DNA from 3 places in the Staphylococcus epidermidis genome. Region 2 is predicted to be linked to each of the others. Evidence: predicted binding sites of a transcription regulator. Region 2 holds the regulator's gene; each other region holds the start of a gene.
The links. The regulator NrdR, encoded in region 2, represses ribonucleotide reductase genes. The targets are predictions, from matches to a motif close to AACACNATATATNGTGTT.
Positions count from the first base shown of each region.

Region 1 (10,579 bases), 880 kb from region 2:
TATCCATTGAATACAATCTTTAGGAGCACCTGCTTTTGTTGCAGCTTCTAAAATGACTTTAGCAGCATATTTTGATGATTGTTGTGCACTTGGATGAAATGCGAAAATAATTGGATTACCTGTTTTAATAGCAATCATTGCTTTGAAAATAGTTGTAGATGTAGGGTTGGTCGTTGGTGTCACTCCACAAATCACGCCTATAGGTTCAGCTACATACGTTAATCCTTTTTGTTTATCTTCACCTATGATACCTACTGTTTTATTGTCTTTGATTGAATTCCATATGTACTCTGAGGCATATAAATTTTTGATAGCTTTGTCTTCATAAATACCTCTACCTGTTTCGTCGTAAGCTAGTTTAGCTAAATGCATATGCTGATCAACAGCAGCCATGCTCATCTGATGTACAATGTCATTAATCTCATGTTGTGATTTTTTAGATAGTTCTTTTAGAGCTTCTTGTCCTTTTTCTGCTAATGAATCAATCATTTGTGTGACTTCATCTTTGTTTGATTCATATGTATTTTTTTTAGTTACAGATAACATATACAACCACTCCTTAGATATTGTGAAATAATTCACAAACATTATAGTACAGCTCTTTCCAAATTAAAAGAAAATACAGACTATTAAAGAGTCAATTGTGATGTTTATATGAACACATTTTTAACCTATATATTTAGTCGGGGTTGAGGTGTAAGACTTGATGCAATGGGAACAAGACGTATTTGGTAGTTAAAAAAATCTATTTTTAAAAGAAGTAAATTTTAAAAAAATTATTGTAAGTATTCTTACTAAAAATAATGAGGGGTGTTGTAATGAAATTATCGTCTCACCCGACTAACGATGTTATCAGTTTATAAAATAAAAAACTGAGACAATCATTTATGTCTCAGTAGCTCATGCTTTAAAAATAAATTGATAAAGAATAAGTGAAATTTATATTAATTATTTTGTTCAGTTGCAGTAAGAAGTTGTATCGCTTTGGGTAATACTTGAATCTCAATTGGTGTTTCTAAATTAATTTCGCCATCAATATCCACTTTCATACTAGGGTTTGTTGAGAGTGTGATGTGCTTACCTGATATGTGATCAATACCTTGTGTGATTTCGTTCCAATTCATACTATCACGTTTTTTTAATATATCATTCAATATATTTAGTGTTTGATCATTAAATACAAATGTGTTTGCTCTTCCATCTTGTGGCGATAAATCGGTTAGCGGAATTTGTCCACCACCTATATTGGGACCGTTTGCTATTAACATCATCGAAGTATTGCCTTCTTTTGTTTCACCATCAACAGTCAATGAGAAATCAAATTTAACAGGATTTAATAACGTTTTAACGGTTGATCCAATATAGCTGAATTTACCGAATATATCTTTAGAACCATCTTGAACATTCTCTGCATTTTGTACTATTAAGCCAAGTCCAACGAAATTAAGTACATATAAGTCGTTCACTTTTAACACATCATATGATTCAGCATGTGATGTTAATAATTGCTCACTAGCTGTTTTAAAATTAGGGTGCAGTTGAAGTGTTTTTGTAAAATCGTTAAAGGTACCACCTGGTATTACACCGATTGGTAAATTTAACTGATACTGCATAACGCCATTTACTAGTTCATTAAGTGTACCATCTCCACCTAAAATAAATAAAACGTCTACATCAGAGCTATAATTTTCATTTTTAATAGATTTACAATATTTAATAATATCGCCTTTATTTTCACTGAGTTGAAGAGAGAGGTGTTTACACATTGAACTAAGAGATTTTGCAACTTCTCCTATGCCATTATGTATATCTTTCAAACCGCTATGTTCATGATAGAAAAGAACACCATGGTTATACGGTTGTTTCATAAATATATACCTACTTTCGATAAATAGTTTGTGTAATTAGATTGTTTGAACTTTCCTTTATGTTTGATTTACATTATAAATTAAAATTTATGGTATTGAAACTTAAGTGTTCTATAAAGATAGATGTTCCAAATAAAATAACATAAATTTAAGAGTAAGAATATTAAGTTGGTAAAAATTTATGTAGACATATAATATTATTTTTAATATCATTTTGGGATGCTATAATGTTGCGCAACGATGCTGTCTGAATTCAGTACCTGGAATTTTTTTACAATATCATTCACATATTGTGACATATCATGTGTGGAGATAATTACTGAAGTTTCCATTGGTAGAGTATGTTTAGTCATATGATAATTTTTATACATAAGACACCCCGTTAATTTAGTTTATTGGTATTTATTAAATTATACGAAAGGGCCTTATTTTTTAAGTATTTCAATGTAAAATTACATATAAACACAAAGTATTTTGGTGAGACTCTTGAGGGAACAGGACAAGTTGAAGACTATAGGCTGAAGTTGTCCGCTAAGAAACCAAGCCAACAATACAAAGTATTATAAATAAAAAGCCAGTAAATGAATTTATAAAAAACTCATTTACTGGCTATTTTTCTAGGATTTATATTCTATCCACATTTTAGTGTAATGATTAACGAATACCTTTCATTGCTTTAGAAATCTTAGGAATAAACGCTAATATAATTAACGTAATCACGGTTGCAACAACACCTAAGAAGATAAAGTAATTGGTTTGACCAAGTGGTTTAATTAATTTAACTAATGTACCGTTAATGGCCTGAGCTGAAGCGTTAGTTAATAACCAAAGGCTCATCATTTGTGCGTTAAATGCCTTAGGTGCTAATTTAACTGCTGCACTACTACCAGTTGGAGAGAGACAAAGCTCACCAATAACACAGATAACGTATGAAAGAATAACCCAGTTAACTGAGAATTGTGTATCCCCATAAATATGACCGATTGCTCCCATAAGTATGTAGGATGCGCCTGCTAAAATAGTACCAATTGCAAACTTAATAGGTAGGCTAGGTTGTTTCTTTCCTAGCTTTTGCCATAAAAGAGTAACCACGGGTGCAAATAATAAAATAAATAATGGGTTAATGGTTTGGAAAATAGCTTCACCAAAATGTGTTTTCCAACCAAATAAATTTAATTTCATATCAGAGTTTTCAATACCATAGATATTTAATACATTAGATCCTTGTTCTTGAATTGACCAAAATAACATGCCTAAAATGAATAACGGAATAAATGCTTTTACTCTTGATCTTTCAGTATCAGTAACTTCTTTACTTCTAATCATTGTTGTAAAGTAAATGATTGGTAAAGCAATACCTAAAATTAAAACAGTATTACTGATTAAATTAAATGATAGCGTATGCGTAAAGTAAGCAATCATAAGGATTAATACTATTGCTATAACAACGATTCCGATGATTGTTCCGTACTTTTTCTTTTCAGAAGAAGATAATGGGTTCGTCGGTTTCATACCGATACTACCTAAAGTTTTTCGGTTAAATAGTAAGTACCAAACTAATCCAAGAGCCATCCCTATTGCTGCAATCAAGAAGCCACCATGGAAATTTCTAATATCAATATAGTATTGTAAAATAATTGGTGAAACGAGTGCACCCATGTTCACTGACATATAGAAGATAACAAATCCAGCATCCATGCGTACGTCGTTTTCAGGATAGAGTCTACCAACAATATTTGAAATGTTTGGTTTCATTAAACCTGATCCTACAATAATAAAGAACATAGAAGTGAATAAACCTACCATTGCAAAAGGAAGGCTTAAACATATGTGACCTATAATAATTAATATAGCTCCGATTAATGTGGCACCTCGGGTACCTGTAATTCTATCAGCTATCCAGCCACCTGGAATTGAAGACATATAAATTAATGATCCATATACAGACATGATAGACATGGCTGTTGTTTTGTCCATTCCAAGTCCGTTTTCCTGGAGTGCAAAATACATATAAAAAATAAGCATTGCTCTCATTCCGTAATAGCTGAATCTCTCCCAAAATTCTACGAAAAAGAGAACGCCTAATCCTTTTGGATGTCCGAAGAATCCATGTTGTGGTATTTCTTGAACTGCTTTTTCATGGGACTTATTTGAAGTCATAAATCATCCCAACCTTTCTTGCCCAAATAACCTTATTAAATTGTTTTAAGGTGATTTTACTATTGTGATAAGAAAATTTCAATAATTTTCAAAAAATTTGAAAAAAGAAAATTCTGTCAATTGATATAATCTGTAACATTTAATCCGATGATATAATTTCAATAATTTTATTACTATATTTATTCAATGACGCGCTATATATAAAGTACGCTTTAATGCAGCAAAGTGCAACAAAAAATCTCTACCATCAAATATAACAGTAGAGATTTTTATAAAATATATATTAACGATTATCTATTTTTTCTGGATACATGTCATGATTCATTAATCGATGTTCAGCCATTTTTTCATATTTTGTATCAGGACGACCATAATTCGTGTAAGGATCTATGGAAATGCCACCTCTCGGAGTAAATTTACCCCAAACTTCAATATAATGTGGGTCCATTAAATTAATTAAATCATTCATAATAATATTCATACAATCTTCGTGAAAATCTCCGTGGTTTCTAAAACTAAATAAATATAACTTTAATGATTTAGATTCCACCATCTTGATATTAGGGATATACGAGATATAAATTGTCGCAAAATCTGGTTGACCCGTAATAGGGCATAGTGATGTGAATTCAGGACAATTAAACTTAACAAAATAATCACGACCTTGATGCTTATTATCAAAAGTTTCTAAAACTTCCGGTCTATAATCAAATTCATAAGTGTTATTTTGATTGCCTAATAAAGTAATATCTTTTAATTCATCTTTTTGACGTCCTTGTGTCAATTTTCTAGCTCCTTTAATTATTTTGATTTATAGTTGTTTCACGTCTTGCTTTATCAAACATATAGTAACTTGCTCCGATAATGACAATATATCCTACTGTTGCAAACATATCAGGTGATTCTCCAAACAGAATAAATCCAAATAATGCAGTAAATATTATAGACGCATATGTGAAGATGGAGATATCTTTTGCTGGAGCAAAACTATAAGCCAATGTTATACCAATTTGTCCTACAGCTGCTGATAATCCAGCGCCGAGTAAGAAAAGAATTTGAATTGTTGTCATAGGTGTATAAGTAAATATTGAAAAAGGTATAAGAACTACAACTGAGAATAATGAAAAATAAAACACTATCGTATAAGGTTTTTCACGAGTGCTGAGTGCTCTAACACATGTGTAGGCAGAAGCTGCAAAAATACCGGATAGTAATCCTGCTATTGAAGGAATAACTGATGATGAAAATTCTGGTTTAACAATTAATAGCATCCCTATTATAGCAATAATCATCGCCGTGATTTGATATTTTCGTACCTTTTCATGTAAAAAAATTAAACTAAGAACAATTGTCCAAAAAGGATTTAATTTCATTAATGTATCAGCATCACTTAATACCATGTGATCAATTGCGTAGATATTAAGTAAGACACCAATTAACCCAAGTGTTGAACGTGAGATGAGTAGGGGTTGACTACTTAATTTTCCAAACATAGGTTGCCTATATTTATAAATAAAAAATAATGGTATAAACATGGCTACAAAATTTCTAGCTAGAGATTTTTGAAAGACTGGTAAATCACCGGCCAATCTAAAAAAGACTGACATAAAACTAAAACCCACAGCTGAAATCAATATAGCAATAATACCTTTAACTTTTGAATTCAATATCATCGCCTCAATATTATATGATTAACGACATTATATTAGCATATAAAATCTAACTATGCATAAGTTCTTGATAATTCAATGGAAACGAGCTATAATAAAAAACGAACAAATGTTCGCTTTTAAAGATTGTTATTTCTTATGCGCAATTTAATAAAAAGCTAGAATCATGTTTTTAAAAATGTAATTTATATCTGTTATTGTAGAAATTTACGTAACTATTCTTTTAACCCTATATGTCTAATTTCAATAGAAAAGCAAGTAAAGACACTCAAAAAAATTTTTTTATTTTAAAATAATGACACTAATCTCGTAGTGATGCACTTTCCAAATGATAGGTTGTTTCTGCCATCAATTTTTAACTTTCATTAGTGATATGAGTTATGTATAATGAAACACAGAATATAGTATCAAATTAGAAATGCAAACACTATATATAGTGTTTAGCTGAGAATTTAACGTTGTAGAATTTAATCATTTTAATGCAATTTGACACTACTTTTATCTCGAAAATATTGCAATTATAGTAAAACCCTACTAAAAAGATAATTTATCATGTAGTGCAAATTTAAGTTTTAACCACTATATATTGTGGTTATTTATATATTTTAAAGGCTATTTACAGATTGAAAAAATTTTACGTAAAAGTAACTATTTTCAACTGTTTTTATAAGTAGATGATTTAAATTATATTAAAGATATTTAATCATTTCTAATCTACTTTTGGCTGAATCAATGGTTGACGAAAGAAGGTGATTCAATGAAAGTAGTATATTATTCATTTTCTGGTAATGTTAGACGATTTATTAGTCGTGCTGGTATTAAAGATACATTTGAAATTACTCAAGATAATTGTAACGAATCAGTTAATGAACCCTACATTTTAGTTACTGGCACTATTGGATTTGGAGAGGTGCCGCAGCCGGTTCAATCTTTTTTAAATGTAAATCATACTCAGTTACAAGCTGTTGCTGCGAGTGGAAATCGAAATTGGGGACAAAATTTCGCTAAAGCTGGCCATACAATTTCTGAGGAATATAAAGTTCCATTAATGATGAAGTTTGAAGTACAAGGGACAAATAAAGACATTATTGAATTTAAGGATAAGGTGGGCAATTTCAATGAAAACCATGGAAGAAAAGAAATACAATCATATTGAATTAAATAATGAAGTGACCAAGAGAAAAGACAATGGTTTCTTTGATTTAGAGAAAGATCAAGAAGCATTGAAAGTGTATCTTGAAGAAATCCATGATAAAATGATTTCTTTTGATGATGAAATCGAAAGACTTCATTATCTTGTTGATAATAATTTTTATTTTAATGTTTTCGAAAAATATAGCGAAGCAGAATTAATTGAAATTACTGAATACGCAAAATCAATTCACTTCCAATTTGCTAGTTATATGTCGGCAAGTAAGTTTTATAAGGATTACGCTTTAAAAACGAATGATAAAACTAAGTTTCTTGAGGATTATAATCAGCACGTCGCAATCGTTGCACTTTATTTAGCGAATGGTAATGTTAAACAAGCAAAACAATTTATTTCTGCAATGGTGGAACAACGTTATCAACCGGCGACACCAACATTCTTGAATGCAGGTAGAGCAAGACGTGGAGAACTTGTTTCATGTTTCTTATTAGAAGTAGACGATAGCTTAAATTCTATCAATTTCATTGATTCAACTGCAAAACAACTTAGTAAAATTGGTGGTGGTGTGGCCATTAATTTATCGAAACTTCGTGCACGTGGAGAAGCAATTAAAGGAATTAAAGGTGTAGCTAAAGGTGTTTTACCTGTTGCTAAGGCACTTGAAGGTGGATTTAGTTATGCAGATCAATTAGGACAACGTCCTGGCGCTGGGGCAGTGTACTTAAATATTTTCCATTACGATGTTGAAGAGTTTTTAGATACTAAGAAAGTGAATGCAGATGAAGATTTACGTTTATCTACTATTTCGACTGGTCTTATTGTACCTTCTAAATTCTTTGATTTGGCTAAAGAGGGTAAAGATTTCTATATGTTTGCACCTCATACAGTTAAACAAGAATACGGTGTGACTTTAGATGATATTGATTTAGAAAAGTATTACGACGATATGGTTGCAAACCCTAATATCGATAAAAAGAAAAAAGACGCACGTGAAATGTTAAATATGATTGCACAAACACAATTACAGTCTGGTTATCCATATCTTATGTTTAAAGATAATGCAAACAAAGTACATGCGAATTCAAATATTGGGCAAATTAAAATGAGTAATTTATGTACTGAAATTTTCCAATTACAAGAGACATCAGTAATTAACGACTATGGAATTGAAGATGAAATTAAAAGAGATATTTCATGTAACTTAGGCTCATTGAATATAGTGAATGTTATGGAATCAGGTAAATTCAGAGATTCTGTGTTCACAGGTATGGATGCTCTTACAGTTGTAAGTGATGAAGCAAATATTCAAAATGCACCAGGTGTAAAAAAAGCGAATAGTGAACTACATTCTGTTGGACTAGGAGTAATGAACTTACATGGTTATCTAGCTAAAAATAAAATTGGCTATGAATCTGAAGAAGCAAAAGACTTTGCTAATATATTCTTTATGATTATGAACTATTATTCCATCGAACGTTCAATGGAAATTGCAAAAGAGCGTGGAGAAAAGTATCAAGACTTTGAGCAATCAGACTATGCAAATGGTAAATATTTTGAATTCTATACATCTCAAGAATTTGAACCAAAATTTGAAAAGGTTCGCCAACTTTTTGATGGTATCGATATACCTACTTCAAATGATTGGAAAGAATTGCAAAATAAAGTAGAACAATATGGACTTTATCACGCTTATAGATTAGCTATTGCTCCGACTCAAAGTATTTCTTATGTTCAAAATGCGACAAGTTCTGTTATGCCTATTGTTGACCAAATTGAACGTCGTACGTATGGAAATGCGGAAACATTTTATCCAATGCCATTTTTATCACCAGAAACAATGTGGTACTACAAATCAGCATTTAATACTGACCAAATGAAACTTATTGACTTAGTAGCTACAATTCAAACTCACGTAGACCAAGGTATTTCAACGATACTTTATGTTAATTCAGAAATTTCAACACGTGAACTTTCAAGATTATATGTATATGCACACCATAAAGGCCTTAAATCTTTATACTATACACGTAATAAATTATTAAGTGTGGAAGAATGTACAAGTTGTGCGATTTAATTGATTAAGTTGTAAAGATTTTAGAGTAGAGTGATGAATTGATGTATTTCTTTAAATTATAGATTTACATTGGTTCAAAACTCTTTATTTTATACATAAATATGACAGGAGGATTTTAATGAAGGCGGTAAATTGGAACACCCAAGAAGATATGACTAATATGTTCTGGCGTCAAAATATCTCACAAATGTGGGTGGAAACAGAATTTAAAGTATCAAAAGATATAGCAAGTTGGAAAACATTAACAGATTCTGAGAAAAATACTTTTAAAAAAGCGCTTGCAGGTTTAACAGGTTTAGATACACATCAAGCTGATGATGGTATGCCATTAATCATGCTTCATACTACTGATTTAAGAAAGAAAGCTGTTTATTCATTTATGGCTATGATGGAACAAATCCATGCGAAAAGTTATTCTCATATCTTCACTACATTATTACCATCTAGTGAAACCAACTATTTATTGGATACTTGGGTTATTGAAGAGCCACATTTAAAATATAAATCAGATAAAATTGTAGAAAATTACCACAAACTTTGGGGTAAAGAAGCATCGATTTACGATCAATATATTGCTCGTGTTTCTAGTGTATTCTTAGAAACATTTCTATTCTATTCTGGCTTCTATTATCCATTATATCTCGCAGGACAAGGAAAAATGACTACGTCAGGTGAAATTATACGTAAGATACTTTTAGATGAATCTATACATGGAGTGTTCACAGGTTTAGATGCACAAAGTCTACGTAATGAGTTATCTGAAAGTGAGAAACAAAAAGCTGATCAAGAAATGTACAAATTATTAAATGAACTTTATGATAATGAAGTTTCATATACACATTTATTATATGATGATATTGGTCTTGCTGAAGATGTATTAAATTATGTTCGATATAATGGAAATAAAGCATTATCGAATTTAGGTTTTGAACCATATTTCGAAGAGAGAGAGTTTAACCCTATTATTGAAAATGCACTAGATACATCTACAAAGAACCACGATTTCTTCTCTGTTAAAGGTGATGGCTATACATTGGCTTTAAATGTTGAGCCTCTACGTGATGAAGACTTTGTTTTTGATAATTAATATAGTACTTTTAAAGAGATTTCTATTAAAATTAGTAGGAATCTCTTTTTTTATGAAAGTTGGTATTATAAAATATTTTGATGTATTATTACTGCTGGATAAAACATTTATAAAATTCCCAAAAAATATGAAAAAACTATTGAAAAAAGAAAATAGAGTCTATAATATTGATGTTAATGATAATCATTATCATTATCATTACTTTCGTATATTGACCTTATACATCTTTAATATTTAGCAAGGAGATTAACTAATGAAATTTATTTTTAAAGGTTATACCTTATTTATTTTATTAGTGACTTTAACTATTGTCTCTTTATTTATAGGGGTGAGTCAGCTCTCTCTAATAGATATTTTCCATTTAAGTGATGAACAAATAAACATTTTGTTTTCGAGTCGAATTCCCAGAACAGTTAGTATTCTACTTTCGGGTAGTTCACTAGCTTTATCAGGATTAATTATGCAACAGATGATGCAAAATAAATTTGTAAGCCCAACGACTGCTGGTACTATGGAGTGGGCAAAATTAGGTATTTTAATGTCATTGTTGTTCTTTCCTAATGGTCCCAT
Region 1 covers NZ_AP019721.1:2,018,233-2,028,811, reverse strand. The annotation lists gene adhE (bifunctional acetaldehyde-CoA/alcohol dehydrogenase) at 1-546, opposite strand, end outside; gene FNL83_RS09925 (diacylglycerol/lipid kinase family protein) at 945-1,868, opposite strand; gene FNL83_RS12110 (hypothetical protein) at 2,078-2,221, opposite strand; gene FNL83_RS09920 (peptide MFS transporter) at 2,523-4,028, opposite strand; gene queF (preQ(1) synthase) at 4,312-4,812, opposite strand; gene FNL83_RS09910 (DMT family transporter) at 4,826-5,701, opposite strand; gene nrdI (class Ib ribonucleoside-diphosphate reductase assembly flavoprotein NrdI) at 6,456-6,854, shown strand; gene nrdE (class 1b ribonucleoside-diphosphate reductase subunit alpha) at 6,817-8,922, shown strand; gene nrdF (class 1b ribonucleoside-diphosphate reductase subunit beta) at 9,041-10,009, shown strand; gene FNL83_RS09890 (hypothetical protein) at 9,984-10,247, shown strand; gene FNL83_RS09885 (ABC transporter permease) at 10,263-10,579, shown strand, end outside.
Region 1: a site for NrdR is predicted at 6,274-6,291, ahead of nrdI (class Ib ribonucleoside-diphosphate reductase assembly flavoprotein NrdI). Genes of this name have one in related genera too.

Region 2 (10,579 bases):
TTAAACAACTATTAGCAGATATAGACACATCCTCTACGAATGAAGAAGTCATAGATAAAACTTTTGAAATTGAGCAAGACTTTCAAAATGTAGATTTGAATGATTTAAACGAAGCGGTAATACATTTTGAACTCGAAGGCACTAATTATCTTAAAGACACTATTCTCAAGTTTGGTTTTTATACAAATCATCAACATGTAGTGATAAATGCTGAGGATGTAAAGGATTATAAACATTTAGTTCAATGGCTTGAAGATAAAAATACAACTAAAATTGTCTATGATGCAAAAAAAACTTATGTATCTGCTCATCGATTAGGGATTAATATAGAAAATATTGAATTTGATGTTATGTTAGCAAGCTATATTATTGACCCATCACGTTCTATTGATGACGTTAAATCTGTGGTAAGTTTATATGGACAAAATTATGTAAAAGATAATATTACAATATTTGGGAAAGGTAAGAAACATCATATACCTGAAGAACCAATTCTAAACGAACACATTGCCTCTGTGACAGAAGCTATAGCAGCTGTAACTCCAACCATGAAATCACAGTTAGAAGATTATAATCAAATTGAACTGTTGAAAGATTTAGAATTACCATTAGCAAGAATTTTAAGTGAAATGGAAGAAATTGGTATATATACCGATATCAATGATTTGAAAGAAATGGAATTCGAAATTCAAAAAAAATTGGATGTATTAATATCCAATATTCATGAGTCGGCTGGTGAAGCGTTTAATATCAATTCTCCTAAGCAATTAGGTGTTGTTTTATTTGAAACATTACAATTGCCTGTCATTAAGAAGACCAAAACGGGCTATTCAACAGCTGTAGACGTATTAGAAAAACTACAAGGTGAGCATCCTATTATAGATGATATTTTAGAATATAGACAACTTGCTAAGTTGCAATCTACGTATGTAGAGGGATTACAAAAAGTAATAAGCAAAGATCATAGAATTCACACACGTTTTAATCAAACGCTTGCTCAAACTGGTAGATTATCAAGTATAGATCCTAATTTACAAAATATACCTATACGATTAGAAGAAGGAAGAAAGATTAGAAAGGCCTTTAAACCAACTTCTAAAGATAGTGTGATTTTATCTGCTGATTATTCACAAATTGAGTTACGTGTACTTGCTCATATTACGCAAGATGAAAGTTTAAAACATGCATTTATAAACGGACATGATATTCACACTGCAACAGCAATGAAAGTATTTAATGTTGAATCTGACCAGGTTGATAGTTTAATGAGACGTCAAGCAAAAGCTGTTAACTTTGGTATTGTATATGGTATCAGCGATTATGGATTGAGTCAGAGCTTGGGTATTACTAGAAAACAAGCAAAAGCATTTATTGATGATTATTTAGCTAGTTTTCCAGGTGTAAAACAATATATGTCAGACATTGTTAAAGATGCAAAAGCACAAGGTTATGTGGAAACACTACTTCATCGTCGTCGATACATTCCTGATATAACAAGTAGAAACTTTAATTTAAGAAGTTTTGCAGAAAGAACAGCAATGAATACACCCATACAAGGTAGTGCAGCTGACATAATAAAATTAGCAATGGTTAAATTCAGTGAAAAGATTAAAGAAACTAAATATCATGCTAAGTTATTATTACAAGTTCATGATGAACTCATATTTGAAATACCAAAATCAGAAGTAGAAGATTTTAGTAAATTTGTAGAAGAAATTATGGAACAAGCATTAGTGCTCGATGTACCTTTAAAAGTAGATTCGAATTATGGTGCAACATGGTACGATGCTAAATAAAGAAAGGATAATATCATGCCTGAACTACCTGAAGTTGAACATGTTAAAAGAGGTATTGAGCCATTTATAAAAAGTGCAAAAATAGAGAAAGTAACTTTTGCTAAAAATGTAATTAACGGTAAGAATAATAACCGTGAGACGATTATAAAAGGTATGGAATTAGATACTTTTAAAAAACTTACTGAAGGTTATGTTATAAAAAAAGTTGAAAGAAGAAGTAAGTACATTATTTTTTATATAGCGGATCATGACGATGATAGAATCTTAGTTAGTCATTTAGGTATGGCAGGCGGATTCTTTGTTGTTAATAACCTTGATGAGATAAGTACACCGAATTATCGAAAGCATTGGCAAGTCATTTTCGATTTGGATAATAAACAAAAATTAGTCTATTCTGATATCAGACGGTTTGGAGAAATTAGAAATATAGTCAATTTTGATAGTTATCCATCTTTATTAGAAATCGCTCCAGAACCATTTGAAGAGGTGGCATTTGAACACTATTTAGAATGTTTGACAATGAAAAAATATAAGAATAAACCAATAAAACAAACGATTCTTGATCATCGTGTTATAGCAGGAGCTGGAAATATCTATGCCTGTGAAGCTTTATTCAGAGCTGGTATTACTCCGGATAAAATTACTAATTCACTCACTAAACAAGAAAGAAAATCCCTCTTTTATTATGTTCGAGAAGTTTTAGAAGAGGGTATAAAATATGGAGGTACTAGTATTTCAGATTATAGGCATGCAGATGGTAAAACTGGACAAATGCAATTACATTTAAATGTATATAAACAAAAAAAGTGCAAGGTTTGTGGTCATTCGATTGAAACAAAAGTGATAGCTGGTAGAAATAGTCATTTTTGCCCAAACTGTCAGAGATAAAGGAAGAGTGAAATAATGTCTAAAGTGATTGGGATAACTGGTGGTATTGCCACTGGAAAATCAACAGTTTCAGAATTATTAACAGCATATGGGTTTAAAATCGTAGATGCTGATATTGCTTCACGCGAAGCAGTTAAAAAAGGCTCTAAGGGTCTTGAACAAGTTAAAGAGATTTTTGGGGAAGAAGCAATTGACGAAAATGGTGAGATGAATCGTCAATATGTAGGAGAGATAGTTTTTAATCATCCTGACTTACGCGAGGCTCTTAATGAAATAGTTCATCCTATTGTAAGAGAGATAATGGAACAAGAGAAAAACAATTATCTAGAACATGGATATCATGTAATTATGGATATCCCATTGTTGTACGAAAATGAACTACAAGATACTGTAGATGAAGTTTGGGTGGTTTATACATCTGAAAGTATTCAAATCGATCGTTTAATGGAGAGGAATAATTTATCATTAGAAGATGCTAAAGCACGTGTTTATAGTCAAATATCTATAGATAAAAAAAGTAGGATGGCAAATCATGTGATAGATAATCTAGGTGATAAATTAGAACTTAAACAGAATTTACAAAAATTACTTGAAGAAGAAGGGTATATTCAATCGGAGAGTGAATAGTAAATATAATGAAAATTGTATAGAATGCTTTTATTTTGTTATCACAAAGTGTATGTATTATAAATAATTACATATTAAACGCTAATTAGAGGCAAAAAAGCTGGGACATAATTCCTAGCAAAATAGCCAGTAAATGAGTTTTTTATAAATTCATTTACTGGCTTCTTTATTTATAATACTTCGTATTGTTGGTTCGCTTTCTTAGTTGACAGATTCAGCTTGTAGTCTTCAGCTTATTCTGCGTCTTCAAGAGTCTCGTCATAACACTTTGCCTTTACATTGAAATACTTTTAAAAATAAGGCTTTTTCGTATAATTTAACAAATACCACTAAATTAAATTAACGAGGTACCTTATGCATAAAGATTATAATATGACTCAACTTACTTTACCAAAGGAAACTTCAGTACATATTCCCACACATGATATGTCACAATATGTGAATGATATTGTAAAAAATTCCAGGTACTGAATTCAGACAGCATTGTTGCGCAACATTATAGCATCCCAATATGATGTTGAAAGTAGTGTTATATGCTTACACACAATCAGTATTTTCTGGTAGAAAAAATTTCTTAATGATACTATTCGAATGATGTGGTTTTCACAAATTCTAAACCCTTCTTATAAAATGATTAATCGATATAGAGTAAATCCAAAAGTAGATGTTTTATTAGAATCCTTATTTATTCAATTCCATAGTCAATGTTTGAATCAAAATCTTATAAATGATAAAGCTTAATTTATATTTATAGATAAATTTATCAGTAAACGCTTTCATTTAAAAATTAATATGTTATACTATTTCCATAAAGTATAACATATAAAACAAGGGGTGCTTTGAATGGCAACGAATATTGCAATTAACGGTATGGGTAGAATAGGTAGAATGGTGTTACGAATAGCACTAAATAATAAAAATTTAAATGTTAAAGCGATTAACGCTAGTTATCCACCTGAAACAATTGCACATTTACTTAATTATGATACGACGCATGGAGTTTATGATAAAAAAGTTGAACCGATTGAAAGTGGTATTAAAGTGAATGGACATGAAATTAAATTACTTTCTGATCGCAATCCAGAAAATTTACCATGGAATGAGATGGATATTGATGTTGTTATAGAAGCGACAGGTAAATTTAATCACGGAGATAAAGCAGTTGCTCATATTAATGCAGGTGCTAAAAAGGTATTACTCACTGGACCGTCTAAAGGTGGAGACGTTCAAATGATTGTTAAAGGAGTCAATGATAATCAACTTGATATTGATACATACGATATTTTTAGTAATGCATCTTGTACTACTAATTGTATCGGACCAGTTGCAAAAGTCCTCAATGATAAATTTGGAATCATAAATGGTCTGATGACAACTGTTCATGCAATAACAAATGATCAAAAAAATATTGATAATCCACACAAAGATTTAAGAAGAGCACGTTCTTGTAATGAAAGTATTATTCCAACGTCAACAGGTGCTGCTAAAGCACTTAAAGAAGTATTGCCTGAAGTTGAAGGTAAACTTCATGGAATGGCTTTAAGAGTACCAACAAAAAATGTCTCTCTCGTTGATTTAGTTGTTGATTTAGAACAGAATGTTACAGTTACACAAGTTAATGATGCATTTAAAAATGCCGATTTATCAGGTGTTCTTGATGTTGAAGAAGCTCCTTTAGTTTCTGTAGACTTTAACACAAATCCTCATTCAGCAATTATTGATTCTCAATCTACGATGGTTATGGGACAAAATAAGGTGAAAGTTATCGCTTGGTATGATAATGAATGGGGTTATTCGAATAGAGTTGTTGAAGTAGCTGACAAAATTGGACAATTAATTGATGATAAAGCAATGGTAAAAGCCATTTAATTAAATATTTATACTTACACTAAACCTGAGATAGCCATATTATCTCAGGTTTATTTATATACAAATAGCCCTAAACAAAGTTGAAGCACCATTGATGTTATTATAGATAACCAATTAGCTTTAGACATATTTCTAGATACTTTCTTTATAAAAAAATGATCCATAGTCATTATTTATTAATCAAGTTGAGATGATTTTGAAATGAGGTGATTTTAACGAATCATCTTTCAAATTATAATTTAATAATGGTACTTTTGGTCGTATTTATAAAATTGTGTAGTACATTTAAATGGTTGAAATTCATTTAATATGGTTAATCACGTTAAAATGTATTATTTTTAATAAATAACATAGCATTCTAAAACCTTTATTTATAAGACAATTTTTCCTTTTTTACACATAGTGGTATTAACAATGTATCATTACATTCTTTCGTTTATAGTTGCAATTGACCTTTCTTTTTTACACAGTACTTTTATAGTATAATGTACGGTGATTAAACTTGGGAGGGTGACATATATGAAATGCCCAAAATGTAATTCTACACATTCCAGAGTGGTTGATTCAAGACATGCAGATGAGGCCAATGCGATTAGACGTAGAAGAGAATGTGAAAATTGCGGAACGCGTTTTACAACATTTGAACATATTGAAGTTAGTCCATTAATAGTAGTGAAGAAAGATGGGACTAGAGAACAATTTTTAAGAGAAAAAATATTAAATGGTTTAGTAAGATCTTGCGAGAAACGACCAGTACGTTATCAACAACTTGAAGACATAACTAATAAAGTGGAGTGGCAACTTAGAGATGAGGGACAAACTGAAATTTCTTCTAGAGAAATTGGAGAGCATGTTATGAATTTGTTAATGCATGTTGACCAAGTTTCCTATGTAAGATTTGCATCTGTATATAAAGAATTCAAAGATGTTGATCAACTCTTAGAGTCAATGCAAGGTATCTTGAGTGATAATAAACGGAGTGATAAATAGATGGGGTTACAAACCTATGAATATGGTCTAAAACCACAAGATGGATTTGAGGTGATTACACATTTCGAATTCACCTCACAACATTTAGATATTTTAAATCGACTATTCACCCCTTTAATCGGAGTTGAATCAATTGGACTCTATCATTTTATGAGTCAATTCATAGATGAAAGTCAACAACTCGGGTTAACGCATTATATATTCATGAATGAACTAAAAATTAACTTATTAGATTTCAGGGAGCAAATGGACAATTTAGAGGCTATTGGATTGATTAAAACATTTGTAAGGCATGAAGAAAAGTACTCTCACTTTGTTTATGAGTTAATTCAGCCTCCAACAGCCTATCAATTTTTTAATGATCCTATGTTATCAGTATTTTTATTTAGTGAGGTTGATAAAAAACGTTATCAAGCACTTAAATCTTATTTCGAAAAAGATGAGAAAGATTTAAGCAAATATCAACAGACAACTAGAAAATTTACAGAAGTATTCAACGTACCTAAAAAGGTCAATGTTTCTGATCAAATTAATTTAAAGCAAATCAAACACTATGATGGTATAGATTTATCTAATGAAACTTTTGATTTTGAAATGTTGAGACAGATGTTGAACCATCATTTTATTAGTAATGAAATTATCGATAAAGAAGCTAAGAATTTGATTATACAACTTGCGACACTTTATGGAATTACTGAAGATGGTATGAAAAATGTTATATTAAGTTCCATTACCAGTGCACAACAATTATCTTTTGAAGAAATGCGTAAGAAAGCTAGAACTTATTACCTGATTGAACATGATAATCAATTACCAAAATTAGAGCATCAAACAAATAAAATTAACGATGAAAAAAAAGATCGACAAGCGGAAGATACAACAAATGATTGGTTACAACTGCTAGATGAAACAAGTCCGATTGATATGTTAGCAAGTTGGTCTGATTCGGAACCTACACAGTCGCAAAAAAGTATGATAGAAGAATTGATTAACCGTGAAAAAATGAATTTTGGTGTAATCAATATACTTTTACAGTTTGTTATGTTAAAAGAAGATATGAAGTTGCCAAAATCTTATATTTTTGAAATTGCTTCCAACTGGAAGAAAATTGGTATTTCAAATGCCAAACAAGCATATGAATATGCATTACAAGTTAATCAACCTAAAAATTACGAAACACATTCTAATGATAAACGACAGAACAATCGTGGAAGACAAAATCAATTTTTATCCAAAGAAAAGACACCTAAATGGCTTCAAAATAGGGACGATCAAGAAGAAAATAAAGAAATAAATGATGACACTCTCGAAGAAGATCGACAAGCATTTCTTGAAAAGTTAAATCAAAAGTGGAAGGAGGAAGATAACTAATGAAAAGTTTCAGAAATATCATGGGCGATTCTCAAAATCTAGATAAACGTATACAAAAAATAAAACAAAATGTAATCAATGATACTGACGTTAAACATTTTCTTGAGAAAAATCGTAGTAATATAACTAATGAGATGATAGACGAAGATTTAAATGTTCTTCAAGAGTATAAAGATCAACAAAAAGTTTATGATGGACATCGCTATGATGATTGTCCGAATTTTGTAAAAGGACATGTTCCTGAACTATATATTGAAAATGAAAGAATCAAAATTAGATATCTACCTTGCCCGTGTAAAATTAAACATGATGAGGAACGATTTGATTCACAACTTATTACATCTCACCATATGCAAAGAGATACACTTCATGCAAAGCTCAAAGATATTTATATGAATAATCGAGAGAGACTTGATGTAGCAATGGCAGCTGATCAAATCTGTACAGCAATTACTAACGATGAAAAAGTAAAGGGGTTATATTTATATGGTCCTTTTGGTACAGGAAAATCATTCATATTGGGTGCTATTGCAAATCAACTTAAATCGCAAAAGATTTCATCAACAATTGTATATTTACCAGAATTTATTCGCACTTTAAAAGGTGGCTTTAAAGACGGTAGTTTTGAGAAAAAATTACAACGTGTGCGAGAAGCTAATATTTTGATGTTAGATGATATTGGCGCAGAAGAAGTCACACCGTGGGTAAGAGATGAAGTGATTGGTCCTTTATTACATTATAGAATGGTACATGAACTTCCTACATTTTTTAGTTCTAACTTTAATTATAGTGAGCTTGAGCATCATCTTTCAATAACTAGAGATGGCACTGAAAAGACTAAAGCAGCACGAATTATTGAAAGAATTAAGACTTTATCGACACCTTATTATTTGACTGGTAAAAATTTTAGAAACAATTGAATTTTATAGTATGTGGTGTATAATAGAGATAAATCTTAATCGTTGAAACTATTGAAGATACGATAATTTAATCTCTGTTACACAGAAAGTCATTAATTGATGAGAATATGGCTAACACATTAAATTATTACTACTTCGTTAATATTGATATTTGTAATGAATATCCGGCTCAAGACCGTTATCTTATGTAAAGTATAGTATATGACTGGTCACGTATGCTTTTCATATACTTAACTAGGGTGGTACCACGACAAACTCGTCCCTTGCTAGGGACGAGTTTTTTTATGCTCAGTAAAGTTAATTTATTCAATAAGCCAACGATCAGATGTTTTATTAAATAGGAGGAAAAAATATGAATCAAATTAATATTCAATTTCCAGATGGTAATACAAAAGAATTTGATAAAGGGACTACTACAGAAGACATCGCTCAATCAATTAGTCCAGGATTAAGAAAAAAAGCAGTTGCGGGAAAATTCAATGGTCAACTTGTAGATTTAACACGCCCTTTAGAACAAGATGGAGCTATTGAAATTATTACTCCTGGGAGTGAAGAAGCGTTAGAAGTACTTCGTCATTCAACAGCTCATTTAATGGCACAAGCATTAAAACGTTTATACGGAGACGTTAAATTTGGAGTTGGACCTGTAATAGAAGGCGGATTCTATTATGATTTTGATATGGATGATAAGGTTTCATCGGATGATTTTGATAAAATTGAGAAAACAATGAAACAAATTGTGAACGAAAATCATAAAATTGTAAGAGAAGTAGTTAGTAAAGAAAAAGCAAAAGACTTCTTCAAGGATGACCCTTATAAATTAGAACTTATTGATGCAATTCCTGAAGATGAGAGTGTAACACTTTATACTCAAGGTGAATTTACTGATTTATGTCGAGGTGTACACGTACCTTCTACTTCTAAAATTAAAGAGTTCAAACTATTATCTACAGCTGGTGCTTATTGGCGTGGAAATAGTGATAATAAAATGTTACAACGAATTTATGGTACAGCATTCTTTGACAAAAAAGATTTGAAAGCACATCTAAAAATGTTGGAAGAACGTCGTGAGCGTGATCATCGTAAAATTGGTAAAGATTTAGAATTGTTTACAAACAATCAACTCGTTGGTGCTGGTTTACCATTATGGTTACCAAATGGTGCTACAATACGTAGGGAAATAGAACGTTATATTGTCGATAAAGAAGTAAGTATGGGATACGATCATGTTTACACACCAGTATTAGCCAATGTTGATTTATATAAAACATCTGGTCACTGGGATCATTATCAAGAAGATATGTTCCCAGCAATGAAGTTAGATGAAGACGAAGCAATGGTCTTAAGACCAATGAACTGTCCACATCATATGATGATTTATAAAAACAAACCTCATTCTTATCGCGAATTACCTATACGTATTGCTGAATTGGGTACTATGCATCGTTACGAAGCAAGTGGTGCAGTATCAGGTTTACAACGTGTTCGAGGAATGACATTGAATGATTCCCATATTTTCGTTAGACCTGATCAAATTAAAGAAGAATTTAAACGTGTAGTTAATATGATTCAAGATGTGTACAAAGATTTTGGTTTTGAAGATTATCGCTTCAGATTGAGTTATAGAGATCCTGAAGATAAGCATAAGTACTTTGATGATGATGAAATGTGGGAAAAAGCTGAATCCATGCTTAAAGAAGCATCAGATGAATTAGGTTTAACTTATGAAGAAGCTATTGGTGAGGCAGCATTCTATGGACCTAAGTTAGATGTTCAAGTAAAAACAGCTATGGGAAAAGAAGAAACTCTATCAACAGCACAACTTGATTTTCTTTTACCAGAACGTTTTGACTTAACGTACATTGGTCAAGATGGAGAACAACATCGTCCTGTAGTTATACACCGTGGTGTAGTTTCTACTATGGAACGTTTTGTTGCATTTTTAACAGAAGAAACAAAAGGTGCATTTCCAACTTGGTTGGCGCCTATGCAAGTTGAAATTATTCCTGTAAATATAGATTTACATTATGATTATGCAAGACTTTTACAAGATGAACTAAAATCGCAAGGTGTCCGCGTTGAAATTGATGACCGTAATGAAAAAATGGGATATAAAAT
Region 2 covers NZ_AP019721.1:1,136,938-1,147,516, forward strand. The annotation lists gene polA (DNA polymerase I) at 1-1,796, shown strand, start outside; gene mutM (bifunctional DNA-formamidopyrimidine glycosylase/DNA-(apurinic or apyrimidinic site) lyase) at 1,812-2,684, shown strand; gene coaE (dephospho-CoA kinase) at 2,700-3,311, shown strand; partial or broken gene FNL83_RS05670 (transposase) at 3,666-4,049, shown strand; gene gap (type I glyceraldehyde-3-phosphate dehydrogenase) at 4,155-5,180, shown strand; gene nrdR (transcriptional regulator NrdR) at 5,700-6,170, shown strand; gene FNL83_RS05690 (replicative helicase loading/DNA remodeling protein DnaB) at 6,171-7,541, shown strand; gene dnaI (primosomal protein DnaI) at 7,541-8,461, shown strand; gene thrS (threonine--tRNA ligase) at 8,814-10,579, shown strand, end outside.

Region 3 (10,579 bases), 790 kb from region 2:
TTCCAACTTATAAAAATTGATTAATATCCTAAAATGGTTTTAATAACAAATCCTGTAATGACGGATACTGTTATAACAAAAAATCCTGGTATCATAAAGCTCGTAGGTCTTGTTCTACCTGTTTCATCTAGTTCTACAGCAAATAATAGTGTCGGTTGAGCTGGAATAACGAAATTCACATTTAATGTTTGTACCATCGCAACAAAATAGATGGGAGGTATACCTAAACTCATAACTATCGGCACCATAATTGATGCTGTAGCTGTTTGAGAAATGACAATCATTGCAACTACAGAAACAAGTATGATAACAAGCCAAGGTACTTCACTAATAATTGACCCAATATCATTTTTCAATATTTTTAAGTTATGTGGAGCATTAAATATTGTTGCACCTAACCAACCTGGGCCAAGAACTGCAAAAAGTGCTCCCATTGCAGATTGTGTAATATTCGATGACAGAATATCAGAAGTATTGATTTTTATTAATAATAAATTGATTGTAGCGCTGAGATACATAAAGAACTGAACAATTTCAGTCATCTCAACTTTAACTACATCTCCATTCACATTGAATTGCGGCATGAGATTAGGAAATATGCCAAACGTTAAAATACCCATGACACATAATAGGAATGAGATAACACCTATTTTTACTTTTAATGAAAAGTCATTTTTGATTTCGACTTCTGGCATCTGAACTAAACGTTCTGACTCATCACGCACGTGTTCTTTTCGTCCTACAAATGTACAAAATGTACTAAGCATTAACATACTAATTAAAGCTGTAGGTAAAACAATACTTAAATACTTGCCCATCGATATTTCATACCCTGCTAATACAGAAATAATATAAGCTGTAGCAGAAGCTGCCGGGCTACAAAGTAAGGCTAAATTGGCTGTAAGTACCGAAGCAGTTAATGCGCGTTTAGGCTGAATTCGTGCTTTTTGTGCAGTTTTCGCTATGATAGGTTCAAGTGAAAGAGCTATATTTGCAGTACCAATTCCAAAAACAAAGACAAAGACAATCATTGGCGCTATAAATATAATTGATTTTGGAAAGCGTTCAATCACACGTGATGCAATGTATACTAAATAGTCAATACCACCAGTGGCTTGTAACGTACCACCTGCTATACCAATAGATAATATGATTAACACTGCCGTCACTGGTGCTGAACCTGGAGGTAACTGGAATCCAAATATCATGATAAGCTGCGCTACTATAGCAAAGATGCCACATCCCAGTGCACCAGCAGTTCTTAATCCTAATAATATCGCTAGAATCATGATTATGATTTCTATGATAAACAATAACATGGAAGAATCTCCTAACTTATGCCGAACAATTTTCACTTCAATATTTTATCACTTTAATATGTAATTAGTATATATATAAGTATAAGATTATTTCTTTTACTTTTTAGATGTTTAATGTTTGTCACTTTTCAGTCTATAAATTGCAACAAATCACATCTACCTACTAAAAAGTGATATAAATTTACTTTAAAAATAAAATTAACTATACTCTTTAAAACTGTCGTTATACATGTGGATAACTTTCATGTTCATCCCATTGAAAACTTATAACAAAGATTGCCCAAAACAAATGAACCATAACATTTATTTTGGGCTATTTTTCCAAGAGATATCTTAAAAATTAATTCCAATTATCATCATAAACTATTTAGTTAGATATTCAATGACCTGTTCTTTTTGTAAGGAAGATTGAACATCAATCACACGTTGATTAAGTGATCCTTTATATGGAAGATTCGGACGATATAAATGTTGAATAAACATACCATCAACTAATACATCAATATGTTCGAGTAATGACTTGCGCGCATCGTCTTGCTGTTTCAAATATTCAAATAAAAAGCCAGTCCATACCCAAATTGTTTTTGTATGACCGAATCGTTGTCTAAAAGCTTCAACAAGTTGGAGTGTGATAAACAAATTACAAAATGGTTCTCCACCAAGTATGCTTAAGCCTTCGATATAAGAAGGCGCACAATAATCTAAAATCTCTTCAAGCATTTCAAGTTCGAAAGGTTCTCCGTATTTAAAATTTTGGGCTTTAACGTTATAACAACCTTTACATTGAAAAGGACATCCGGAAACATATACACTGCATCGAACACCTTCACCATCTACAAAGCTATGACTTTCTATTTTAGCTATATAGTGTTGACCTTCTTTAATGTTTAAAATATTCATGAACGAGGTTCCTTCATGTGTTTCACTCTTGCACATATCTCTTTTTGTCGACCTTCAATAACAGGTCTTTGAACTGGATTTCCTAAATAACCACATGTTCTTTTTACAACGTCAACCGTTTTAGGATCAGTGTTACCACAATGTGGGCATCTATATCCGTTAGCAGTAGTTTCAAAATCTCCATCATAGCCACAACGATAACAGTGATCAATAGGAATATTCGTACCTAAATAACCTACCTTATCATAAGCATAATCCCATACTGCTTCTAAAGCTTTCAGATTATGATTTAACTTTGGATATTCACAATAATGAATGAATCCACCACTTGCATAGTAAGGATAGTCTTTTTCAAAATCTAATTTTTCAAACGGCGTTACATCTTTACGCACATCATAGTGGAATGAATTTTGGTAATATCCTTTATCAGTAACATCTGGAATAAATCCAAATTTTTCTTTGTCCAATCGGCAAAATCTATCTGTTAGTGATTCACTAGGTGTACTGTATATACTGAACCAAATATCATATTGTTTCGTCCACTCTACTTGATAACGTTTCATTTCTCTTAATATGTCTAGTGTGAATGTTTTAGCTTCAGGATTGTGTTCCCAATTCGGTCCATAAAATAATGTTGCCGCTTCGTATAAACCGATATACCCCATTGAAATCGTTGCGCGTTGTTTTGTAAATAATGAATCGACAGTATCTTCTGAAGTGAGTTTATTTTTAAATGCACCACTTTTATATAAAATAGGCGCGTTATCTGGAATAGCATCTTGTAGTCTTTGAATTCGATACACAAGTGCATCATGTAATAATTGCATGCGTTTTTCAAAGATATCCCAAAACTGCTGCATGTCACCATCTGCTTCGATTGCAATTCTCGGTACGTTCAACGTCACTACACCTAAGTTACATCGTCCATTATTTTCCAATTGACCTTCATCATTCTTCCAACTTGGTAAAAATGAACGACATCCCATCGGTGCTTTAAAATCACCAAGCAGTTCCACAAGTTTATCGTAATTTAAAATATCGGGATACATGCGCTTTGTTGAACATTCCAATGCAAGTTGTTTAATATCATAGTTAGGATCTTCTGGACTAAAGTTAACCCCCTTTTTTATCGAAAATACAAGTTTAGGGAAAATTGCAGTAACCCTATCTTTACCGAGACCTTTAATACGGGTATGTAAAATTGCTTGTTGAATTTTTCGACTTAATTGATCTGTTCCTAAACCAAATCCCAAAGTAACGAATGGCGTTTGTCCATTGGAAGTATAGAGTGTGTTAATCTCATACTCTAAACTTTCAATTGCATCACCAATATCCTTAGTTACTTGTGTATCCACATAATTCTCAATTTTGTCAGGTTGAACGAAATCATTCGCTACTTCCCTGTGATGTTGTGCATTCATTTGTGCATATTTACTTAGTAATTCGTCAACACGATCGACAGTACAACCTCCATATTGACTGCTTGAAACGTTTGCAATGATTTGTACAAGTTGTGCTGAAGCGGTTTGTATTGATTGAGGTGTTGTAACATTAGCATTGCCTATCTCAAAGCCATTCTCTAACATATCTTTTGCATCTATGAGACAACAATTGGTTAATGGTTGAAATGGATGGTAATCTAAGTCGTGAAAATGAATATCTCCCGATTGATGTGCATGAGCAACATGCTTTGGAAGTAAATGATCGAGTGCATAAGACTTTGATACCGTTCCAGCTGTTAAATCTCGCATTGTTGAGAATGTATTACTATCTTTATTTGCATTTTCATTTAATATAGTTGGATCTTTTGTGATTAATCGAGTTAATGATGTTTCTAGAGTAGTCATTTCGTCACCCTTCGCTATATATAGTGTATATCAATAAAATAAAATACTATATATAGTATTACAATCGATTACTAAGTCGTTAACTAAAATGTCATAAAGATTATTAACGTTTAGTGAACTCTATGTGAGATAAAGATAGTTTTGTAATCAATATAAAAACCTGAGACGTCAATGTTCTCAGGCTTCTATAACATATAGTTAGTTTTTAATTCAGTTAAAATTTATAATATCTTCATTTTTGGTAATTCTAGTAATTATCTTCGTATAAATTGGGAATAAATAACCGAAATAAGCATTTACCTTTTCCCTTTCACCTATCTAATTATTTCTATTATCTTGTGTTGATTGATTTATATTTTGATGTGTTTGTTGATGATCTTGAACGACATGTTGAGAATGCTCTTGTGTTACTTGTTCTTCCCCATTGCTCGACTCTTGCGATACATCTGTATGTCCCTTTGACATCTCAAGATTTTTTTCTAAATTTTTGCGCTTTTCATCTTCTGATCGACGGTCATATGAGCGCTCTTCTAACACTGAGCCAACTGTTAAAATGAGAATTACAGCTATTGTCCCCACAATAAATAATACAAGTAAAATCCACATCCAAATATTAAATGACATGTTATATCACCATCCTCTTATTTTTTTGATAAATCACACAATATCTCTTTAAAAATATTTTCCCTTTTTATTTCACTTTAATCACACATCAATAATTAGCTTTTTAGAAATTTAAATTATAGTTGTCACAAACTAAGCATAAATCATGACTCATAAGTATACTATTGATGACATTTAAAAATTAACATCTTCTTACTTAATTAAAAGTAAGTATATCTGACCAAATGCTTTTCTTTAAAAACTTTCCATTATACTTTTAAAATTAAAAAGAGTAGGATTAAGAATCTTTAATTCTCTCCTACTCTATATAATGAAATATCAATTTAAATATATTCGTGTTCTTTAAGATAACGTATAATTTGTACCACTGATTGTTCAATAGTGTCGTGTTCAGTATCTATAGTAATTTCAGGGTTTTCAGGTGCTTGATAAGGTGCACTTATACCTGTAAATTCAGGTATTTCCCCAGATCGTGCTTTTTTATACAATCCTTTAGGATCTCTCTTTTCACATTCCTCAACACTACATTTTGTATATACTTCTATAAACTCATTATCCTCTAGTAATGCTCTAACACCTTCTCTGTCTTCTTTATATGGGGAGATAAAAGCAGTAACTGTTAAGGCTCCAGCGTCTACCATTAATTTTGCTACTTCTCCAATGCGTCGAATATTTTCTGAACGATCTTCAGGACTAAACCCTAAATTTTTATTAAGACCATGACGCACATTATCACCATCTAAACGGTATGTTTGTTTTCCTTCATTAAATAATTCTTTTTCTAAGGCAACAGAGACCGTTGATTTCCCTGACCCAGATAGCCCTGTAAACCATATAACAGCACTTTTGTGTCCATTTTTATGCTGTCTTTGTTTCTTCGTAACTTCTGAGTCATGCCATGTAATATGATTTGATTCACTCATTTTAACACTCCTGATTTATTTTTCTCGCAAACCTTTAATTAGAACTTCGGCAACTTCTGGTCTTGAAAATTTAGTTGGCAATGATTCGCCATTACGCAGTTTTTCTCTTACTTTAGTACCACTTAAATGTAAATGTTGAGAAGCGTCATGCGGACATGTTTTAGCAGTTGCCATATTACCACAAGCTTCGCAATAAAAGGCATGTTCAAATTTTAAAATTTGAATACCTAACTCATCTTCAAATTGAGTAATCAGCTCTTGTGCTTCATAAGTACCATAATAATCGCCTACCCCAGCGTGATCTCTTCCCACAATAAAATGTGTACAACCATAATTTTTACGGACAGTTGCATGAAGTATCGCTTCACGTGGTCCGGCATAGCGCATTGCAGCAGGATAAATGACTAGACGTGCTCTATCTTCAGGATAATAGTTTTTTAATATCACTTCATAACTTTCCATACGTACATCCGCTGGAATATCGTCTGACTTTGTTTCACCAACTAGTGGATTTAAAAGTAGACCATCAACAATTTCTAGTGCTGATTTTTGAATATATTCATGTGCTCGATGCACTGGATTTCTCGTTTGAAAACCTACGACAGTTTTCCAACCTAAATCATGAAATAATTGTCTCGTCTCTGAAGGATCCAGATGATAATTTGAAAACGCGTCATGTTTTGGACGATTTAATAGTTTAATAGGACCACCTAAATATATATTACCTTTTTCATAAACCTTTTTAACTCCAGGATGAGCTTCTTCAGTAGTTCCGTACACCAAACGCGCTTCTTTTTCTTTATCATATGTGTACTTTTCTTCTAATTTAAGCGTTCCATATAACTGACCATCTTCACCATATAAAGCAATATCATCACCTATTTCAAGTTTATCTGCTTCGGATTCTGTTACAGGTAAAGTGATAGGAATACTCCAAACTAAGCCATTGCTTAAATGTGTTTCCTCTATAACCTTAGTGTAGTCTTCCTTGTTCATAAATCCTGTAAGGGGACTAAATCCGCCAATACCTATGAGCTCTAGATCCGATATTCCCCAAGGATTTAAAGTAATCGGTTTAAAATTTAATGCTTCCTCAATCAAACGTTCACGTTCGTTTCCTTCAACAACACGATTGATGAGTTCTCCTCCATGAGGTTTAATTGTATAATTGGTTATTGTTTCATTGTTAGACATTATAATCAAATCTCCTTTTCCAATTAATTATATTTGTTTACTCGGCTTTTCTTATAAGAAAAAGACAATTTCTTGTTTCGAACGACTTGAAAAACAAGCAAAATAATAATTGCAAGAATAATAATGAATCGAACTGTATTTGAAATAGTGTTATCTTTTACAAAATAGCTTAATAATGCATTACTATTTGTAAAAATAATTAAACCACCGACACAAATTGCAAGAATGTTAATGGGTAACACTTTAACTAAATACGCTGAAATAGGTGCTGCTACCATTCCACCGAGACTTAAAGCAATTACAGCAAACCAATTAATTTGAGTGACTCCTAAAAAGATAATGAAACTTAAAGCGGCAGATGACGTAACAAAAAATTCACTTGCTGAGACTGTTCCAATCGCATATCGTGGTTGAATTTTTTTACTTGAAAGCAGGAGCGGCGTATTAACCGGTCCCCAACCACCACCACCGATTGCGTCTAAAAATCCTGCCACAAAACCTTGTGGAATTACTTTAAAACTACTCAAATTTCCCACATGATGATGATGTTCATGTGCACGTTTAAATAGAAATTGATACAAAATATAAAATCCCATACTTAACAAGAATAAAGCAATGAATGGTTTAATATAATCACCATGAATAAATGTCAAAACACCTGCACCGATAAAGGCGCTTATTGACCCAGGTATAGCTAACTTCAACATTGTTGGTTTATGAACATTATCAAATCTCCAATGTGATGTCCCAGATGCAGCTGTTGTTGCAATTTCAGAAAAATGAACGGTTGCTGACACTACTGCCGGTGCTATACCGTAAGTTAATAATATTGATGACGATGAAGCGCCAAATCCCATGCCTAATGACCCATCAACAAGTTGTGCTAAAAATCCCGCAATTGCGAAAATTAATACTTTGCGCATATATCATATGCCCCCATTCTTCATTTGACTTGTGATTTTAGCCATCGGATGAAATCTTGTTGCTTCTTCTCATCTAAATATTTGTCTGACAAAATTTGCTCGAGTAACGCTTGTTTATCAGATGGCTCAATTTTAAGTGATTTAATATATTGTCTACTTTCATATAAAAACTGAATATACATTGAATAGTCTTCATTGTATGTATCTTTTAAATCTTTAATAATTCGTTGACCTAATTTAGGACTTGCACCATCAGTTGATACACTTATTGTTAATTTATCTCTTTTTAAGAAATTAGGGAACGTTACATTACCTAGGTCTGCTTGTCCTGCATGATTAAATAATACGTTCTTAGACAAAGCTGCCCCCACATCGTTGTTAACATCAGATTGATTAGTAGCCGCGATGACCACATCAGCATTCTCAACATCTTGTGGTTCGAAGTGTTTCTTTTCATAAGTGATTTGCTTCGTTTCTAGATATTTTTGTAATGTATCGGTAATTGTTGGACTTACAACATGAATATGTTTTGTATAAGCTAATAAAGTTTTAGCACGACGTGTTGCCACTTTACCTCCACCTACAATGACGACTTTCTTGTTACTTAAATCAATCATTAAGGGCATATTCATGATGATTTCCTCCTATACACTTTAATTAATACTCATTATAAACGTGATTTTTACTGTTTTTTTAAATGTATGCGCTAAGTTGATGACATTTCCGTTAACGTTTCATTTTGAACAGTTGCCTGTTCTACAAACCAATTAATTTTTTCTCTCATCTTAACCACTTCGCCTACAATAATCATTGCTGGATTCTGAATATGATGTGCTCGTTCTTGAATTGTATCGAGTGTCCCAGTCACTGTCATTTGCTGTTTTGACGTTCCCATATGCACGAGAGCTACTGGTGTTTCTGACGAACGACCATATTGTATTAACAACTCACAAATTTCACTGAGTCTCTTAACCCCCATATAAATACATAAAGTTTCAGGACCATTGGCCAAATGTTGCCAGTATTTGCCTTTATCCATACCAGGTTTATTCACTGCAGTTACAAATGCTACAGAAGAACTATAATCACGATGTGTTACTGGAATTCCAGCATATGCTGGTGCTGCAATTCCCGATGTAATTCCAGGTATAATTTCAAAGTGGATATTATGACATGCTAATTCCTCTGCTTCTTCTCCGCCACGTCCAAAAACAAATGGATCGCCACCCTTTAAACGTGTAACTATGTGCCCTTTTTTGGCTAAGGTTACCATCATTTTATTTGTTTCTTCCTGCGGTAAGGAGTGCCTGTGAGGATCCTTACCGCAATAGAAGAACTTAGTAGAAGGAGAAGCATAATTAAGTATTTCTTTATTTACAAGTCGGTCATAAAGGATGACATCGGCTTCTTTAATGGCTTTTAAACCTTTTAACGTTATTAATTCTGGATCACCAGGTCCAGCTCCAACTAAATATACTTTCCCCATATGAACCACTCCCCCTCTCGTTTAACTATGAAAATCGCGACCATCATGAACTTTGGCTATCACACCGTCACGAATTACAAAGTCCCCAAAGTGTTCTCCGTCAAGACGCTCTTTACTATAACGCAACAACAATGGACGTAGACTTTCTAATATCTCATTTTCGTCGATATTCTCTTTATATATTTTATTTAGACGTTCGCCTTTAAAACTACCACCTAAGTACATATTATATTTACCAGGTGCTTTACCGATAAAGGCTATTTCTGCTAGCGCTGGTCTCGCACATCCATTGGGACAACCTGTCATACGAATCGTTATTTCTTCCTCTTTTAAACCAGACTCATCTAATAAATCTTCAATTTTTGTAATTAGTGAAGGAAGATATCTTTCAGATTCTGCCATAGCTAAACCACACGTTGGGAAAGCAACACAAGCCATAGAATTTCTTCTAAGTCCTGTATAATTTTTGCCATCTGTTAATTTATATTTATCAATAATAGCTTGTATTTCTTCCTTTTTCTCAGGAGAAACATTTGCAATAACTAAGTTCTGATTAGGTGATAATCTGAAATCTCCAGTATGGATTTCTGCGATTTCTCTTAAGGCTGTTTTTAACAAATAGTCTTCAGTATCTTTCACACGCCCATTTTGTATAAATAAAGTGAAATTCCAATTATTAATACCTTCAATCCAACCTAATCGATCACCATTATGTTCAAATTCGAAATCACGTGGCGCTTTAATTTCCCAACCTAATCGTCGGTTTAATTCTTCAGTCACCCAAGTTTCTCCTAGACGGTCCACTGTATATTTAAAACGTGCATTTTTTCGATTTTCACGATTACCATAATCACGTTGTATTGTAAGTATTTTCTCACATACATCTACAACCTTTTCCTTAGGTATAAAACCTATGAGACGTCCAAGTTGAGGATATGTTTCAGTATTACCATGAGTCATACCCATACCGCCACCGATAGTCACATTAAATCCAATTAACTCATCTTGTTCAACGATAGCGATTAAACCAATATCTTGAGAATAGACGTCAATATCATTAGATGGTGGTACTGCAATACCTATTTTGAATTTACGTGGTAAATACGTATTCCCATAAATAGGTTCCTTTTCCTCACTCGAATCTAAAACCTTTTCACCATCAAGCCAAATTTCATGATATGCATTTGTTCTTGGAAGTAAGTGATTACTTATACGCGTTGCATAATCATTAATCTCCTTATGTACTTGAGATTGATAAGGATTAGGATTGCACATCGTATTACGATTAACATCTCCACATGCAGCAATAGAATCAAGTACTGCATGATTAATATTTTTCATTGATTGTTTCAAATTACGTTTA
Region 3 covers NZ_AP019721.1:344,141-354,719, reverse strand. The annotation lists gene FNL83_RS01655 (anaerobic C4-dicarboxylate transporter) at 21-1,319, opposite strand; gene nrdG (anaerobic ribonucleoside-triphosphate reductase activating protein) at 1,683-2,219, opposite strand; gene nrdD (anaerobic ribonucleoside-triphosphate reductase) at 2,216-4,066, opposite strand; gene FNL83_RS01640 (hypothetical protein) at 4,385-4,690, opposite strand; gene cysC (adenylyl-sulfate kinase) at 5,014-5,613, opposite strand; gene sat (sulfate adenylyltransferase) at 5,629-6,807, opposite strand; gene FNL83_RS01625 (sulfite exporter TauE/SafE family protein) at 6,831-7,730, opposite strand; gene FNL83_RS01620 (NAD(P)-binding protein) at 7,751-8,362, opposite strand; gene cobA (uroporphyrinogen-III C-methyltransferase) at 8,437-9,216, opposite strand; gene cysI (assimilatory sulfite reductase (NADPH) hemoprotein subunit) at 9,238-10,579, opposite strand, start outside.
Region 3: a site for NrdR is predicted at 4,109-4,126, ahead of nrdD (anaerobic ribonucleoside-triphosphate reductase). Genes of this name have one in related genera too.